2 regions of the Asaia sp. A2 genome follow, and region 2 is predicted to be linked to the other one. Evidence: predicted binding sites of a transcription regulator. Region 2 holds the regulator's gene; the other holds the start of a gene.
What was found. Region 2 encodes LexA, which represses DNA repair genes until DNA is damaged. Its sites were predicted from a motif close to TGTTCTANNTANGTTC; they were not measured.
Positions count from the first base shown of each region.

Region 1: the regulator LexA is predicted to act here: its motif matches at 1,813-1,828, upstream of recA (recombinase RecA).

Region 1 is NZ_JBXWTO010000008.1:46,105-51,692, reverse strand. It holds gene ACWNRM_RS08535 (alpha-E domain-containing protein) at 1-513, shown strand, start outside; gene recA (recombinase RecA) at 678-1,718, opposite strand; gene ACWNRM_RS08525 (gamma-glutamyltransferase) at 1,960-3,393, opposite strand; gene ACWNRM_RS08520 (DsbA family protein) at 3,616-4,407, shown strand; gene ACWNRM_RS08515 (PPK2 family polyphosphate kinase) at 4,470-5,372, opposite strand; gene ACWNRM_RS08510 (SDR family NAD(P)-dependent oxidoreductase) at 5,365-5,588, opposite strand, start outside.
Region 2 is NZ_JBXWTO010000003.1:188,657-194,244, forward strand. It holds gene eno (phosphopyruvate hydratase) at 1-1,042, shown strand, start outside; gene ACWNRM_RS04265 (FtsB family cell division protein) at 1,173-1,502, shown strand; gene rpmG (50S ribosomal protein L33) at 1,922-2,089, opposite strand; gene lexA (transcriptional repressor LexA) at 2,326-3,039, shown strand; gene ACWNRM_RS04280 (hypothetical protein) at 3,677-4,108, opposite strand; gene pgsA (CDP-diacylglycerol--glycerol-3-phosphate 3-phosphatidyltransferase) at 4,322-4,927, opposite strand; gene uvrC (excinuclease ABC subunit UvrC) at 5,028-5,588, opposite strand, start outside.

The DNA of each region.
Region 1 (5,588 bases), on a different contig from region 2:
CTGGGTCGGCATCTGGAGCGCAGTGACCAGATCACACGACTGATCGACACACGCTATCATACGCTCCTGCCCGATGCTGCCGAGGTGGGGTCGGAAATCGACATGACACAATGGGCGGCCGTGCTGCGCTCGGCTGCTGCCTATCATGCTTTTCGTCGTCTCAAACCGGTGACCACCACGCCTGCCAATGTGGTCGGTTTCCTGCTCAAGAATGAGGGGTTTCCGCGTTCTCTCGCACTTAACCTGCGTCACGCCGACTCTGTTCTGGGTGCCCTCGCCACACATTATAACCTGCGCAAGCAAAGCTCGGCGGTGCAGGAACGCCTTGGCGAGTTGCGGGCCATGCTGGATGACCAGACAGCCGAGGAAATCATCATTCGTGGACTGCATGAATGTATGCACTGGATTCAGGAACAGATCGAAACCTGCCAGAACGAACTGGCCGCCGCCTACTGGGCACCGCCCAAGGCGTTTGATGCCGGAGGCTTCAGCCAGTTTCAGGGTCAGGCGTAAAACCAACAAGGAGATCGTACCGGGCGGGCGTTAAGTCCCCCCGGTACGATATTTCGCAGTCTGCGCTGAATGACCCATAAAAAGACCCGCTGCATCACCGGGGATGCAGCGGGTCTTTTCAATTCAGTCTCGCGCTACCCTGCCTGCGACAGGGATGACGGGACTCAGGCCTCGGCTTCGTCTTCCTGCTCTTCCGGCGAGGTCATCATGGCCTCAGCCACCACGCCAGCCTGCTCGCGGATACGACGCTCGATATCGGCCGCCATCTCGGGGTGATCGCGCAGGAACTGCTTGGCATTCTCACGCCCCTGACCCACGCGGGTGCTGTCATACGAGAACCAGGCACCCGATTTCTCGACGATGTTGGCCTTGACGCCCAGGTCGATCAGTTCACCAACCTTGCTGATGCCCTCGCCGTACATGATGTCGAATTCGACCTGACGGAAAGGCGGGGCCATCTTGTTCTTGACCACCTTCACGCGTGTCTGGTTACCCACCACCTCGTCGCGGTCCTTGATCGAACCGATACGGCGGATATCCAGACGCACCGACGCGTAGAATTTGAGCGCATTACCACCGGTCGTGGTCTCGGGATTGCCGAACATCACGCCGATCTTCATGCGGATCTGGTTGAGGAAGATCACCATCGTATTCGAGCGCGAAACCGTGCCAGTCAGCTTGCGCAGGGCCTGGCTCATCAGACGGGCATGAAGACCGACATGGCTGTCGCCCATATCGCCCTCAAGTTCCGCACGCGGCACCAGTGCCGCCACGGAGTCGACCACCAGCACGTCGACGGCACCGGAACGCACCAGCGTATCGGCAATCTCAAGAGCCTGCTCACCAGCGTCAGGCTGGCTGAGCAGAAGATTGTCGACATCCACCCCGAGCTTGCGGGCATAACCCGGATCGAGCGCATGTTCAGCATCGATAAAGGCGCAGGTTCCGCCCTTCTTCTGCGCTTCGGCAATGGCATGAAGCGCGAGTGTCGTCTTGCCGGAGCTTTCCGGGCCGTAGATCTCGATGATACGGCCACGCGGCAGACCGCCGATACCGAGGCCGATATCGAGGCCCAGCGAGCCCGTGGAAATCACATCGGCCTGCTCCTTGGGGCGCTGCCCCATGCGCATGATCGACCCCTTGCCGAAAGCCCGTTCGATCTGGCTCAGCGCACCTTCGAGTGCTTTCGTTCTGTCCACGCTCATATCCTGTCCTCCGCTCACACCAGTGTTGCCGAACTCATGAAAATCGGCAATCGGGGCGGAGCGATTCGTGTTGATCGTTCACATTTGTTCTTGAGAACATATCATGATCACGCCCCTTTTGCACAAGGGGACGGGCATAAAAAATGCCCCCTGTTTCGAGGGGGCATAGGTGTCATTTTTGCAAACAATTCAGGCTCCCGCATCCGGCCTCGATAGGCCAGACGCGAGAGATCGCGCGGGATCAGTTGTTCACACTGCCCACGGAAAGACCACCACCACGCGGATCGGTATCACCCTGACAAGTGCCGCCCTTGCAGACCGAGGCATTGACGCGCCCCTGCCCTTCATGCGGCACCGTCGTGCCAGAGACGATAGCCCGTGCAGCCTGAGCCAACGCATCGGCTGCATCGTTCTGGCCGGAGGCAGCGGCAGCACCGGTCAGGGCGCCACGACGCTGCACAATGGCAGCAGCCAGAAGTGGCGCCGGATAGCGCCCCGGTGCCGCGGCCAGCAAAACGCCCGTTCCTTCAGCCATACGGCCTGTGCCGAACAGATTATTCTCGGTCAGGGCGCAGGCCACAGCGCCGCCCTTGTTGTCGGTCACGACAAAGGAGGTCGAGGCCGGAAGCGGGGGCAGGGAACCACCGTGGCTGGAGCCGCCATTGACCAGAGTCTGGGCAGCGCTGAGGAGGGCGTCATTGCTCAGACCATGACGGTCCTCGCTGCGCCATGTCGCCACCACACTCTGAGCGGAGGCGCCGGAGTGGAACGCTGCCGCAGCGCCAAGCCCACCATCGGCAGGCGGCGGCAGGAACGAGGCCACATAGCCATCCTGCTCGACCTGAAGCGGCGCGATCTGCGCTGGCATGGCGTTACGCAACGCTGTGGTCGAAAGGCCGCCCCCTGCCTTGTTGGCCCCTTCGACGAAGATCCCGCCAAGCGCGCCGTTATACAGATCGCCCACACCAACATTGGTCATGCGCTCAAGGAAACTCGCCAGCTGGGGCTGCACCAGCGCATCGCCATTTTGCAGCGGCGCGCCATCGGGACGGCTGAAAACGCTGCGTGCGGCGTCATCGGCGAAGAGGGGGTTCTGTACCGCAGCAATATCGCTGGCCAGCACGCGGCTGACTGTGGTGCCGCTGCGGGCAAGGCGAACGGACGGACCAAGAATATCAGCAAATTCGACGGTGCCGTAGCGAAGCTGCATGGTGAACAACCCACGCGGCGTCATCGGTATCGCCGCCTGACGCGTGGCTGCACCCGACGCACTGGCTGAACCGGGCAGGAACACAAAAGCCTGAGGGGCCTCGTTGGCCCGTGTGGCCAGGCAGGCGCCACCACCGCCCAGAGAGGCACGCGATGGCAGGGTGACTGACAGCGCCATCCCCACCGCAGCGGCAGCATCGGCTGCATTGCCGCCATGCACCAGCACATCGCGACCGATCAGGGCCGCACGCGGCTCATCGGCGACTACAGTGCCGATATAGCCCGTCACGATGGGCGTGGTCTTGCCAAACAGGCTGTGACCGATATGCGTAACATCACTGCACCCGGCGAGCAGCATGGCTGCCGTAAGGGCACAAGCCGGGCGCAGCCCAGCCTTGAGCGCAAAGCGCCCTGCGGGGCGACTGGGGGCATTCGACTGACGATGCGCCACGTGCAGTGTCTCCATGACCCGGCAAGCCTTTTCTCTACTGTTCCGGACGGGTTTGGGCATCTTCGGGGGGCGAAGAGGCAACTGTCCGGAAATTGGGTTCGTTAACGCATCTAACCGTGATCCGGACGATGGGCAACCGCGCGCCCGGCTCCGGTTTTGCGAAATCGCTTTTGCTGGCCTATGCAAGAGCGCGTTTTCTTCACGCCCATGTCTTTCACGACCAGCAGGATCGTCCTCATGACCCGCCCGACCCGTGCCCGGCTTGCCAGCACTTTTCTCGCCCTTGGTCTGACCGTGTCGACCGTCGCTCCGGCCCTTGCTGCCCCCAGTACGGCGTCTGCCGCTGCGGGATCGTCTTTCAGCCCGGCCCAGCGCGCCGAGATCGTGACGATCCTGCGCGACGCCCTGAAGAATGACCCGAGCATTCTGAGCGATGCCATCGTGGCCCTGCGTCAGGGTGCCCAGCAGAAGGCAGCAGATGACGCCCTCACCCATGTGCGCTCCGATCGTGAGCGTCTGCAAAAGGGGCCCGACTACACAGTGCGCGGCAACCCGCAGGGCGATCTGACCATCGTGGAGTTTCTCGACCCGCGCTGCGGCTATTGCCGCAGCATGGTGCCCGTCGTCGACGCCCTTCTGAAATCGGACAGCAAGCTGCGTCTGGTCGAAAAGCTGGTGCCGGTGCTGAGTGAGAAAAGCGTGCTGGACACGCAGGCCATTTTTGCGGCCGCGCTGCAGGGCGGCTACGAAAAGATGAAACGCGCCCTGATGCAGGACACGACGCCCCCTACTCTGGATCGTATCCGTCAGCTCGCCACAGCCAATGGGCTGAATGCGGACAAGCTTGTGACTGACATGCACGCCTCGAGCGTTGCCGCGCAGATCAACGAGAATCTGGCTGAAGCAAGGCTGATCGGCCTCGATGGCACGCCGACCTTCGTTTTCGGTACGAGTGCAATCATTCCCGGTGCCATCTCGGCTGAGGAAATGCGCGAGCAGATCAGAACCGCACGCAAGGACGCGCACTGACAACCCTTACCCTTCCACCCTGCAAGGCCCCCAAAGGAGGCGACCTTGCAGGATAAGGAAGATCAGCCGGGTATCTTGCTCGCCTTGATCTTGGCTTCGAGCCGACCGAGATTTTCGAGAATCTCGGGCGATGGCGGCGGTGGCTCCGGGCTCAGGCTCTCAAGTCTTGCAATCAGAGCCTCCATCACGACCAGGCGTGAGTACCATTTCTTGTTTGACGGCACGACCAGCCAAGGCGCGTGTTCGGTCGCCGTCGCCCGGATCGCTTCTTCATAGGCTGTCTGGTAAGCGGGCCAGAACTGGCGTTCCGCCAGATCGCTCTCATCGAACTTCCACCGCTTGTCCGGCCGATGAAGACGACGCAGCAGACGCTCCTGCTGACATTCGGGCGACATGTGCAGCATGACCTTGAGAACATGGATGCCCTGCCGGCCCAGATAGGCCTCGAAATCGCGGATATCCTGCAGGCGGTGGTCCCAGAACTCCCGCTTTGTCGGATCGCCCTTCATGCCTCTCGCATCGAGCGTGTCTGCATGAACTCGGGCAACGAGCACATCCTCGTAATGGCTGCGGTTGAACACTCCCACCTGACCACGGCTCGGTATGGCCATGTGAACGCGCCATAGATAGTCATGAGAAAGCTCGATATCGCTCGGCTTCTTGAATGACACGACCTTGGTCCCCTGTGGGTTCATCCCGGTCATGACATTGAGAATGAGGCTGTCCTTGCCCGCACCATCCATGCCCTGAAGAACCAGAAGCATGGAATGGCGATGCTCTGCCGCAAGCCTTTCCTGCAACGCCCCGAGGTGAGCACGCCGCTTGTCCAGCCACGCCTCGACATGGCCCTTGTGCAAACCGCCATGATCCTGCGGACGGACGGATTTCAGCTCGAAATCGCGCCCGTCGCTGACGAGATACTTGCCAGGAAGCTTGCGGGCCAGGCCCAGGGTCAGTTCAGTCACTGCTTCGATCCACTGCGAGGCCACCGGCAGCCTGACAGACAGGCATCATCTCGATGGCGTTGATGTTGACATGGGGCGGAAGGCTGAGCAGCCATGAAACGGTTGCCGCGATATCCTCAGGCGTCAGCGGGTCAGTCCCTTTATAGACATCCGCAGCCTTCTGATTGTCGCGCAGCCGCACGTTGCTGAATTCGCTGCCGCCGCACAGTCCCGGTT
Region 2 (5,588 bases):
AGGTGCCGAATCGTCCGATCAGATCGCCATCGACGAAGCCATGATCGAGCTGGACGGCACGCCGAACAAGGCGCGTCTGGGTGCCAACTCGATCCTCGCCGTCTCGCTGGCGACCGCCAAGGCAACCGCGCTTGAGCTGGATATCCCGCTTTATCGTTATGTCGGTGGCGTTTTCGCGCACACCCTGCCCGTGCCGATGATGAACATCGTCAATGGTGGCCAGCATGCCGATAACCCCATCGACATCCAGGAATTCATGATCCAGCCGGTCGGCGCACCGACGATCATGGACGCCGTGCGTATGGGTTCCGAAATCTTCGCTCACCTGAAGAAGAACCTGCATGCAGCTGGCCACAACACCAATGTGGGTGACGAAGGCGGCTTTGCTCCGGGTCTGAAGTCGGCAGACGAAGCGCTTGGCTTCATCTCCAAGTCGGTCGAAGGTGCTGGTTACCGCCTTGGTGAGGACGTAACCTTCGCACTCGATTGTGCCGCCACCGAATTCTATCGCGATGGCCGCTACAAGATGGACGGCGAAGGCCGCGACCTCGACTCCTCGGGCATGATCGACTATCTGGCCGATCTCGCCGCACGCTACCCGATCGTTTCGATCGAAGACGGCCTTGCAGAGGACGACTGGGAAGGCTGGGCAGAACTGACCGCAAAGCTTGGCCACAAGCTGCAGCTCGTCGGGGACGACCTGTTCGTAACCAACACCGAGCGTCTGGTGCGTGGCATCGAAAGCAACACGGCTAATGCGCTGCTGGTGAAGGTCAACCAGATCGGCACACTGACCGAAACGCTCCGCGCCATGGAAACCGCGCATCGCGCCGGCTACAAATGCGTCATGAGCCATCGTTCGGGCGAGACCGAAGATTCGATCATCGCTGATCTCGCCGTGGCAACCAATTGCGGTCAGATCAAGACGGGCTCGCTGTCGCGCTCCGATCGTACGGCAAAGTACAATCAGCTGATCCGCATTGAAAACGAGCTGGCGACTGCCGCCCGTTACGCAGGCCGCTCGATCCTTCCGCGCGCCTGAACCTTTTTGCACTACGCAAGCATGAGGGAGAGAGCCATTCTCTCCCTCATTGCGTTTACACGATTGTCAGCGACGGCAAGCTGAGGCTAGTCTTGCCCAAGCTGCTTGTGCCTGGATTGATGGAGTTCCCGTGCAGATCGTTCGTGCTATCCGTCGTTTTGTACGCGCCGTCGTCCCTCCCGCACTGTTTCTCGGGCTTACAGCCTATTTCGGCTGGAACGCGCTGCAGGGCGACCATGGGCTCAAGGCTTATCATCAGCAACTCAAGCTGATGGATCAGGCGCTTCAGGCCCAAAAAGATGCGGACGCTGAACAGGCCGTCTGGAAGCGCCGGATCGGCAGCCTGAACGAACGCGCCCTAGACGCTGATATGCTTGACGAGCGCTCACGGGCGATGCTCAATCTGGCGCGTAATGGCGATACGGTCATCCCGTATGGCCCGCACGAAAAGCTCTATTGATAGTTCTAAGGTCCGGGCCTCTTCCTTCCCGACCGTCCCTGTCGGCAGAGCCGGATGGCGCAGGCTTTATAGAGTACCAGCTCTCGTGCCGCGGTGGCATCGCACTTCCGGGTAACTCTGACGACACATCTTGGCTCTACGAGCACCTGTGCACCCAGATTGGGTACCGCGGCCTTATCAGCCAACCTGCACTCCCCCTCATGATCTCCATGACGGATATGGCTCGACAACCATGTCCGTGAGACGTCGCCTGCCAACTTCGTTACACTATTAGGCCGGTCATCAAGACGGACAGACACCAACCGGGCGGGTTACGGTCCTACACAAAGTCTGTACCTCAGCCTCGCCGATCAACAGCGAGCAGACACAAAAAAAGCGGCTCGAAAGCCGCTTTTCTTTTTCGTCAGCGTAAGCCGATCTTACTTGATCTTGGCTTCGCGGAATGCAACGTGCTTGCGAACGACGGGGTCGTACTTGCGCACTTCCATCTTGCCGGTCGCCGAGCGGGCGTTCTTCTTGGTGACGTAGAAATATCCGGTATCCGCGGTCGAAACGAGACGGATCTGGATGACGTTGGTCTTGGCCATTGGGTCCTCGCAAACTGATCTGTCGCTGCGCGCGACATGAACGGCAGCGTTTTCAAGCTGGGCGCATAAATGCTTCTATTACGCCTGCGGGTCAAGTGTTTCCGCTCGAACGGTGGATAATTTTTGATGTTCCGGGGAAAATATCTTGAAGAGATCGAACCGAGAACTTAATAAGAACATAGTGATTCCGGGCAGTTACGGTCGAGCACCGCCCCCGCCACGGAGAGAGGGACCCCATGCTGACACGCAAGCAACACCAGCTCCTGCTTTATATTGACGGCTATCTCAAGCGGACAGGATTTTCACCATCATTCGATGAAATGAAGGAGGCGCTGGAGCTGCGATCCAAATCGGGCATTCATCGCCTGATCTCAGCGCTGGAGGAACGTGGCTTCTTGCGACGCCATCATCATCGTGCCCGCGCCCTGGAAATTCTGCGTATGCCAGTCATCGAGACCCAGCCCATCCCCGTCGCAACGGTTAAACAGGAAGATACAAGCTATCCACACCTTGCGCATAGTCAGGACAAAACAGCTGTTTCGGCCCTGACTGACGCGCGAAGCCCGGTGGTCGGCGTACCGCTCTATGGCCGTATCGCCGCAGGCCTTCCCATTGAAGCGTTTCGGGATCAGGGCGAGCAGATTGACATTCCGGCAGCGCAACTCACAAACGGAGAACATTACGCTCTCGAAGTCTCTGGCGATTCAATGGTTGATGCCGGCATCCTTGACGGCGATACTGTGATTATTCGACAGGCCGAGACATCCGAGAACGGCAAGATCGTCGTTGCACTGGTGGACGGTCAGGAGGTCACTCTAAAGCGCCTGCGTCAGAAAGGGCAATCCATTGCGCTGGAGCCAGCCAATGCAGCCTATGAAACGCAAATCCTCCCGCGCAGCCGAGTGGCAATACAGGGCGTCCTGATCGGTCTTTACAGACAATATGCCTGAACCAGGAATAGACGACCACAGGACGGCGTAAGATGGAGGATCATGCGCTCTGCTTCTGATCCTCCCTTACTCACAGCTGCGAGACGACGACACACACGACCGGCCCCTTCGCGGGGCCATTGCTCCGCATCTTGGCGAGTCCCCGGTTCTAGTGCCTCCTGTGGCGCATGAGAGCTGAAAAGGTCACTCTCTGCCGTTCCTTTATTCGTCTTCTAGCAGGGAGCCTTGTGGCCAAACGAAACTTGCGCTTCTTCCGTGATTGCAAGTGCCAAGCTGTGCTTATTGGCCTGGAGTTCAAATGGGATGCATTACCCATCAAGAGTGAGCCGGGTTGGACCCAACTGGCTGGCCAGGCGCATGAGTGGCGGATAGCCCGTCATCGAATGCCGCGCGTAAGCCCTCCTCTGCGCACGGAGAGTGCACGTATCGTCAGGGATCTGATGAATGCAACCAACTGGAATCAAGTCAGCGGTACCGGCCTACCCAGTTGAGAATAAGCAATTCCGCGCTCGACTACTCATGACCGGAAACAGCCCTGCTCTCCCGTGCCCGCGAGGCTTCACCACACTGAATGTCGCCGCAGATCACTGCAAGCGTGGACTAGACAATAAGGGGACGGTGTAACGCCTCCCCCTAGTCAGCGGGCTGCTTTCTCCTTGACTACCCGCACTGTCCCGTCCGGCGCGATGAGTGTATTTGTCCCATCACCATTTGGGATCACGATCGTGCCGTTATGGGTGGGGGCAAGATATTTATGTGCATTATCTTCAACAGCGGAGGAAAGTGAGGGTCGTGCAGGTTGGTGCACTCCATTCACGATGCCATCATGCTCACCTATTGCGATTGTACCACCGTCATTCAACTGGATACTGCTGTCATTACTGGCACCATGACTTTTGGTCATGGACCCGAAATAACTATTGGTATCCGCAAGAGCATCACGCAAACCGTTTGGCGATGCCATGACATCACGCAAGGTTGGAAGTGGCTGAGGTGCGCCCGGCCAGATATCACCGCCCTCAGGCTCCAGCGGCGTGGCTGCATAGGCATGACCACGAACCTTTTCCATGTTCTCTGAGAGGCCTTCCGGCATGTTGGGATTGGCTCCCGGAAGGGTCGCTGTATCGTGCAGCGATTTTCCGAGCCCCGAACAGCCACTCAACAAAACAGAAATCGCTAAAAGAGCGGCCTTTCTCATCATCTACTCCAGGGGTGTGTACGGGGCTCTTTTAAGACGGTCCTTCTCACAACACCAGATACAGAACATGTATAGCGCGCAATACTAGTGCGTAACCTTGGCAGATGACTGGTTCGTGTTGGTCCCCAGCATTCTTGCCAGGCCCGTAACGAGATAGCCCCAACCACTCAGTACGGTGGGCACAACGGATATCCAGAGCATGATTGCCCCAACCTGGGTAAAAGAGATCATACCCAGCCCGATCATCCTGGGCATCGCATCGCCTGCAAGAAGGCAACCAATGGCAACCATCTGGATGCCAGTTTTCCATTTGGCAAGCCGTGTGGAGGGCAATGTCGCGCGTTGGCTCGCCATGAACTCTCGCAGGCCACTTACCATGATCTCGCGCACAAGAATGATGATCGCCGCAAACAGGGCGCCGTCTTCCAACCTACCATATCCCGCCAGAGCGAGCAGCAGAGCGCCTACAAGCAGCTTGTCAGCAATCGGGTCCATCATGCGCCCCAGTTCCGACCCCTGTTTCCAGCGACGCGCCAGCATCCCGTCCAGATAGTCGGTAATGCACGCCGCTACATACAGCACGCAGGCAATCCCGTCCGTCCAGGCGTTGTTAAATGCAATCAGAGCGATCAGCACCGGGATCGACGCGATACGCAGCAGTGTCAGGATATTGGGCAGATCTGTCAGCATGAATCTTTCCCGGAGCTGCCTTCAAGTCAGAAAACACATGGAGATGAAATTGCACACCATGATAGGACGCTCATGGTGGTTCTTCATAGCTTCTCGCGCATCATTGAGGGTGAAAAAACTCGTAAATTGTTCGGGCAGTCTCTGAATTGATTCCCGATACCGACACGAGCTCTTCCAGACTGGCGCTACGGACGCCACGCACCGAGCCGAACCGCGTCAGAAGGGCACGTTTACGTACGGCACCGATACCCGGCACGCTATCAAGCTCAGAGACCTTGATAGCCTTGCTGCGCCCTGCCCTGTGCGTTGTGATAGCAAAGCGGTGCGCCTCGTCGCGCAGACGCTGGAGATAATAGAGAACCGGGTCATTCGGCGGCAACTGGAATGGCGTGCGCCCCTCCTGAAAGAACCACTCACGCCCCGCATCGCGGTCCGGCCCTTTGGCTATGGCCACGATAGGAATATCCCGCAAATTCAGATCTTCCAGAACGGCCCTGACAGCGTTGAACTGGCCTAGCCCGCCATCAATCAGCAGGAGATCGGGCCAATCTTCGAGACGTCCCTCCGGTGATTCAGGATCACGACGGCCGAAGCGACGCTCCATCACCTCTCGCATCATGCCAAAATCGTCACCTGGCGTGACGGGCCCCTTAATCGCAAA